DNA from 3 places in the Streptomyces sp. NPDC057900 genome. Region 1 is predicted to be linked to each of the others. Evidence: riboswitches for the same ligand, from Rfam matches in the RefSeq annotation. Region 1 holds a riboswitch; each other region holds the start of a gene.
The links. A riboswitch is a leader RNA that binds a small molecule or an ion and turns the genes downstream of it on or off. The one in region 1 is predicted to bind cyclic di-AMP.

Region 1 (2,255 bases):
CAGAGAGCGCGGACCCGGCGGACGACGCGTCCGAGGACGCCACGAAGGCCCCGTCGGGCGACACCACGTCGAAGCCGGCCGGCAAGGACCGCGAGGACCGCGAGCCGGACGCCTCTGCCTCCCCTGACGCCACGCCCCCGGCATCCGGCTCCGCCGGGGCGGGTGACACCTCCGGTGGCCGGGACGGGTCCTCCCCGTCCGCCGGGGCGGTCGGCAAGCACCGCGGCGCGCCGGCCCCGGAGCGGACCGGTGACGGCCGGGACTCGGGGCGGCACGCCTCGCGCGGGGACGCGGACGGACGCGGCCCCGGCGCGCCGGCCGCCGACGGCACGTACACCGTCCGGCCCGGCGACAACCTCTGGGCCATCGCCGAAGCGCAGGAGCTGCCCGGCGGCTGGACCGGTCTGTACGAGGCCAACAAGGCGGCCGTCGGCTCCGACCCCGACCTCATCCTGCCCGGTCAGCACCTCGATCTCGGTGTGAAGACCGGCTGAGACCGGGCGCGGAGACGAGCGTGGAAGCAGCCGTGGAAGCGGCCGTGGAAACGGTCTGATCAACAGCCGAAGACGCCTCGATCCTGGGGTACTTAAGAGGCCTATGTCCCACTTTTGACTAAGTGAGACATGGGTCTCTTCGCGTGAACTCGCGTGTCTTGTCCGGGAGGTCCCCCCGCATCCGTTCCGACCTGCGGAAATAGACGTTAATCAGATGCAAATAAGGGCTGCTTATCCGGTATGTCCTTCTTTGAATGTAGGGGTTCGGTGTGTTTACGGTCAGAACCGCTCGCACCGCGGGCCCCGTCGATCGTCACGCCGAATCCTGCCGTCGGTCGAAGGGAACAGACGCGTAAAGCGCCGTAGGCAGGAGCGGGGGACCCAGGTAAGTGCCGGGCCCGATCGTCGCAAGACGGATCAGGACCGGCTTGGGGTTAAGTCGTGCGCTAGGACGTGCGACCGGGCAACTCACTTGGCCCGAACCCGACAGCTCACCTCGCAGGCGTCGGTGAGGAGAAGTCTCGATGCTGCTCAACAGCAAGGGCAACAAGCACCGCCGCCCGTCCAAGGCCGTCCGTATCGCCACGCTCGCCGGTGTGACCGGTGCCGCCATCGCCGTGCCCCTGATGGGTGCCACCGGCGCCTCCGCCGCCTCCGTCTCCACGTGGGACGCGGTCGCCCAGTGCGAGTCCGGCGGCAACTGGTCCATCAACACCGGCAACGGCTACTACGGCGGTCTGCAGTTCTCGCAGTCCAGCTGGGCCGCCGCCGGCGGTACGCAGTACGCGGCCCGCGCCGACCTGGCCAGCAAGGCCCAGCAGATCGCGGTCGCCGAGAAGCTCCTCGACATGCAGGGACCGGGCGCCTGGTCCTGCGCCGGTGCCGGCAACCTGACCAACGACGGCGTCGACCCGGGCGTCGACACCGGCTCCAGCGCCCCCAAGGCGGAGGCCGCCCCCAAGCAGGAGTCCGCCCCGGCGCAGCAGGCCGAGCCGAAGAAGGCCGAGCGCACCGAGGCCCCGGCCACCAACCGCTCGGACCGCTCGACCGCCCCCGAGGCCGGGCAGAAGAAGACCGTGACCACCCCGACCGGCGAGAAGGTCAAGAAGGGTGACGGCGAGTACAAGGTCGTCACCGGCGACTCGCTGAGCAAGATCGCGGCCGACCACAAGGTCAAGGGCGGCTGGCAGCAGCTGTTCAAGCTCAACAAGGACATCGTCGAGGACGCCGACATGATCTTCCCGGGTCAGCAGCTCCACCTGACGAAGTAGTCCGGCACCCACTCTCCTCGCCGAACTCCCCGGCCCGGTTCGCGTCTTCCCCCCACGCGTGCCGGGCCGGGGCCCGTCGGCCGCCGGTCCGGCGGCCCCGGTGGCTCGCGCGAGTGCGTGCCGACTGTTCAACTGTTGTAGTTACTGGCCAGTAAATTTCTGGCCTTTCATCCCGCTATGACTGCTCTTGGGTCCTTTTTCGTCCCAGGGGACGGGCGGGCGGCCGACTGAGACGGCCGGGCCGGTTAGGCTCTTGTCGCAAGGCCAAAGTGACCCTGCACAACCAGCGTCATATCCCAGAAGGAGATGCCTCGTGCCGTCCATCGACGTCGTCGTAGCCCGGGAAATCCTCGACTCCCGGGGCAACCCCACGGTCGAGGTCGAGGTTGGCCTCGACGACGGCAGCACGGGCCGTGCTGCCGTTCCGTCCGGAGCCTCCACCGGTGCGTTCGAGGCCATTGAGCTTCGCGACGGTGACCCCAACCGCTAC
Region 2 (2,255 bases), on a different contig from region 1:
CGACGCACCCGACCGGCCCATCCAGCTCTACATCAACTCCCCCGGCGGCACGTTCGGAGCCATGACGGCGGTGTACGACACGATGGCCTACCTCACCTGCGAGGTGGAGACGTTCTGTCTCGGCCAGGCCAGTGCCGGCGCGGCCGTCCTGCTGGCCGCGGGAGCTCCCGGCAAGCGGCACGCGCTGCCCGGCGCGCGGGTCGTGCTGCAGCAGCCCGAACTCCCGGAGCCGGTGCGGGGACAGCCGTCCGACCTGGAGATCGAGGCCCGGGAACTGGCCAGGATGCGCGAGACGCTGACGGGCATGCTGGCCCGTCACACCGGCCGCCCCGCCGAGCGGATCTCCGACGACACCGAGCGCGACCTCATCCTCGACGCCGAGGGCGCCAAGGCCTACGGGCTGATCGACCACGTCCTGCAGAACCGCGGGCCCCTGTTGCCGCCCGCCGCGAGGTGAACCCGCGATGCGGCCACCCGAGTTCCCGCCGCTGCCCGCCCTGACCCGCGCGGAGGGCGAGTTCGTCGACCGATACCTGGAAGTCGTCGACCAGCTGGGCCGGATCAACCCGGCCCGCGCCGACGACACCTACCGGGCGCTGCGCGCCGCACAGGCGCTCGCCTCGCACGCCGCGGCCCTGCGGGACGCGCTCACGTTGATGCACGAGCGGGGTGAAAGCCGGATCCACTCCGCCACGTTGACGCGGGCGTTACGGGTGCTGGACGGGGAGCGCCGCGCCGGGCGGCTCACCCTGCCGCCCGACCCGCCGAGTTGATCAACTCCCTTGCGCCGACACGCCCGACAGCTGGACCGAATTATCTCGCTCGTTCGGCGTAGGTGTTACCTCGCAGGAGGGACAGGCCAACTTGCGCTTTCGAAGTGGGTCGTGGGTGAAATCTCCCGTTCCGCCCCTGGTACGGCACTGGAAGGAGAAGTACGGCAACCCCCCGTAAGGGCCCCTGTCCACCCGAACGGGTCAGTCGTGATGAGCCTCACATATCACTGTTTCACCTCGGAAATCCGGCGTTCGGTGAGTCAAGATCCCTGGGACGACAAGCCCCCGCCACCGCGGCGGGGCGGTCCGGGCGGACGCCGAGTCCTGCCGCTGTCCGGATGCCTGGTCGACAGGAGTGGATCGGCAGGAGTGGAGGACCCGAGCACAACGGGCCGACCGGAGATCCGGTCGTCCCTCGGGGTGAAGCCGCCACGTGCGGCCGGGCGACTTCGCCAGCCCGAACCCGACAGGTCATCCTTCACAGGCGGCTGACGAAGGGTTGCGCATGACTGCGCAGGTTCATGTCCCGTCTCTCCTCACCCGAGCCACCACGGCCTCGGTTCTGACTCTCGCAGCCGTCGGCGGCACGCTGTTCGTCCCCGGCGCCGTGACCGACGCCCAGGCCGCGACTCATTCGATGAAGGCGCTCAACATCGCCGCGTCGAAGAAGGGATCGCCGTACCGGTGGGGCGCCACCGGCCCCAGCCGTTTCGACTGCTCGGGTCTGACGCTCTATTCGTTCATGAAAGCGGGCAAGAAGCTCCCGCGCACCGCCCAGCAGCAGTACAACAAGACCCGGCACATCTCCGCCTCGAAGCGGCAGCGCGGGGATCTGGTCTTCTTCCACTCCGGCCGCAGCGTCTTCCACGTGGGTATCTACGCGGGCAGCGGCAAGATCTGGCACTCACCGAAGACCGGTGCCGTGGTGCGGCTGGAGAAGATCTGGACGAAGAGCGTCTACTACGGCCGGGTCAGCTGACGCCACCGCCCCGCCGCATGACCCGCGCCCCGCGTCAGCGCACCAGGGTGCCGGTCACCAGTACCGCCCCCAGCACGGTGAGTGCCGCGCCGCTGCCGCCCTCGATCGCGCGGGCGGTGCGCGGCCGGCGCAGCCACCGGCCCAGCCGGTCCACCAGGAGCGCCACGGCCGGGAACCAGATCAGTGCGAGCAGTACGACGATCGCGGCGAGCAGCAGCGTACGGGGCAGCGGGGCGGCCCCGGCCGGGACGAACTGCGGAAGCAGGCTGAGGAAGAGCACCGGCGCCTTGGGGTTCAGGGCGTTGGTCAGGAAGCCCTGGCGCAGTGCGCGCCGCGTCCCGTTCGTGGCGTGCGCGTCACCGTCCCGCCCGGTGGCGGTTTCGGCGGCCGCCGCCTGCCCGGGGCCGCGCCGGGCCGCACGCAGCGCGCTGATGCCCAGGTAGAGCACGTACGCCCCGCCCAGGAGCTGAACCGTGCGGAACAGCACCGGCACCGCCACCAGC
Region 3 (2,255 bases), on a different contig from region 1:
GTGCACCGTCGTCATGATGATGTCGTCGAAGTCCAGCGCGTTGGCCTCGCGCAGCCGGGACTGGTACATCGCGTAGGCCTGGGCGAGGGTCTTCTCGAAGCCGTCCGTGGCCTGTCCGGCGAAGGTCTCCTCGTCGATCAGCTCGTTCTTCAGGTTCGACACCTTGGCCGTGAACGACTTCGGCGGGAAGCGCTTCGGGTCGAGGTCGAGATCGCGGCAGACCAGGGCCATCAGCCGCTTGGAGTCCGCCGCGTCGTAGATCGAGAACGAGGAGGTGAAGCCGAGCTTCTTCGACTCGCGGCGCAGGATGCGGACGCACGCGCTGTGGAACGTCATGACCCACATGGCGTTGGCGCGCGGGCCGACGAGCTGCTCGACGCGCTCCTTCATCTCGCCGGCGGCCTTGTTGGTGAAGGTGATCGCCAGGATCTGGCCGGGGTGCACCCCGCGCTCGGCCAGCAGGTGGGCGATGCGGTGCGTCAGCACCCGGGTCTTGCCGGAACCGGCCCCGGCGACGATGAGCAGCGGGGAGCCCGCGTGCACGACGGCGGCGCGCTGCTCGGTGTTCAGCCCGTCGAGCAGCGCGGCGGCGTCGATGACCGGGCGGTGGGCCCCGTCGCGGTAGTACGCGTCGCGGGGCGGCGGGGGCCCGTCGAACACGCCTCCGAAGAGGTCCTCCGGCACCGCTTCGGGTGCGGAGTCCTCGGGGGGCGGCGGGGGCCCGTCCTCCGCGTGCTGGAGGCCGGCCAGGAAACTGTCGTCAAAGAGGCTGCTCATCGCTGTCCGAGTCTAGGCGGCCCCACTGACACCCCGGGCCCGCACGGCAGAACCCGTACCCGCCGGAGCCACACACGGCGATGTCCGGGCCACCCTGTGTAGGGAATCTCCCCGCCGCGCCCGGCCGTACCGCACCGGTTCCGCAAGGTCACGAAAATGTATCGGGCATATCGAACATCAACCTTCACAGCGGCACCATGAGTTGGCTAGCGTGCTCGTTCGGACGGCCGTACCCCCAGAGGCGAACCACGCCGAGCGGGCGTCCACGCCGAATCCGGGCCGCCCGTACGGGGTCCGGAACCGGGGACCCACACGCAGCACCGGGGTGAATCGGTCCGCAACCCCCACCAGGACCGTAGGGCAGCCTTCCGTTCCGCCCGAACCCGACAGCTAACCCGGTAGGCGGTCCACGGAAGGAAATGCCGGCCTTGGCATCGCATCGCAAACCGCGCCCCCGGGTGCGCAGCACCACCCCCGCCATCGGGTTCACAACGGCCGCACTGGCCTCCGTGACCCTGCTGTCCACGCAGAGCGCGCTGGCGGCCCCGGCCCCGAAGCCCAGCATCGAGGACGTCCAGAAGAAGGTCGACGACCTCTACCGGCAGGCGGGGACCGCGACCCAGCACTACGACGAGGCGAAAGAGGCGTCCGCCGCGCAGCGCACCAAGGTGGACGCGCTGCTGGACGACATCGCCAAGCGCGCCGACAAGCTGAACGACGCCCGCCGCACGCTCGGGAACTACGCGGCCGCCCAGTACCGCGACGGCGCGCTCGCGCCGACGGCCACCTTCTTCCTGGCCAACGACCCGCAGTCGTTCTTCGACCAGACCCACCTGATGAACCGGATGGCCGCCAACCAGCAGCAGGCCGTCACGGACTTCCGTACGAAGCAGGCGGAGGCGTCGAAGAAGCGGGCCGAGGCGGTGACGAGCCTGGAGACGCTCACCGCGTCGCAGACCAAGCTGCGCACCAGCAAGCAGAACGTGCAGAACAAGCTGACCGAGGCGCGCACGCTGCTGTCGAAGCTGACCGCGCAGGAGAAGGCGCGGCTGGCCGAGCTGGAGGAGAAGAAGAAGGCCGAGGCCGCGCGCAAGGCCGAGGAGCTGGCGAAGAAGCAGGCGGCCGCGAAGGCGGAGGCCGACCGCAAGGCCAAGGAGGCCGCCGGCGGGAGCGGCACGGGCTCCGGTACGGGCACGGGATCGGGCACGGGGTCAGACACCGGCACCGGCACCGGCACCGGCACGGGTTCCGGTTCGGACAGCAGCGCCACGACGAAGGCCGAGAAGGTCCTCGCGTTCGCCAGGGCCCAGATCGGCAAGCCGTACGTCTGGGGGGCCACCGGCCCGTCCTCGTACGACTGCTCCGGGCTGACCCAGGCGGCCTGGAAGTCCGCGGGCGTCACCATTCCCCGGACCACCTGGGACCAGGTGAACGTCGGCACCCGGATCGCCACGGAGAACCTTCAGCCCGGGGACCTG

Region 2: linked by a shared signal. The riboswitch ahead of ACFVQ0_RS23715 (C40 family peptidase) and the one ahead of ACFVQ0_RS19690 (transglycosylase family protein) in region 1 are both predicted to bind cyclic di-AMP.
Region 3: linked by a shared signal. The riboswitch ahead of ACFVQ0_RS10210 (NlpC/P60 family protein) and the one ahead of ACFVQ0_RS19690 (transglycosylase family protein) in region 1 are both predicted to bind cyclic di-AMP.

Annotation. Positions count from the first base shown of each region.
Region 1 covers NZ_JBHVOI010000004.1:491,967-494,221, forward strand. Annotated here, with positions in the region: gene ACFVQ0_RS19685 (transglycosylase family protein) at 1-494, shown strand, start outside; cyclic di-AMP (ydaO/yuaA leader) riboswitch at 843-1,014, shown strand; gene ACFVQ0_RS19690 (transglycosylase family protein) at 1,019-1,765, shown strand; gene eno (phosphopyruvate hydratase) at 2,079-2,255, shown strand, end outside.
Region 2 covers NZ_JBHVOI010000006.1:208,928-211,182, reverse strand. Annotated here, with positions in the region: gene ACFVQ0_RS23725 (ATP-dependent Clp protease proteolytic subunit) at 1-457, shown strand, start outside; gene ACFVQ0_RS23720 (hypothetical protein) at 465-773, shown strand; cyclic di-AMP (ydaO/yuaA leader) riboswitch at 1,103-1,275, shown strand; gene ACFVQ0_RS23715 (C40 family peptidase) at 1,279-1,752, shown strand; gene ACFVQ0_RS23710 (LysE family translocator) at 1,787-2,255, opposite strand, start outside.
Region 3 covers NZ_JBHVOI010000002.1:630,279-632,533, reverse strand. Annotated here, with positions in the region: gene pcrA (DNA helicase PcrA) at 1-777, opposite strand, end outside; cyclic di-AMP (ydaO/yuaA leader) riboswitch at 1,034-1,198, shown strand; gene ACFVQ0_RS10210 (NlpC/P60 family protein) at 1,197-2,255, shown strand, end outside.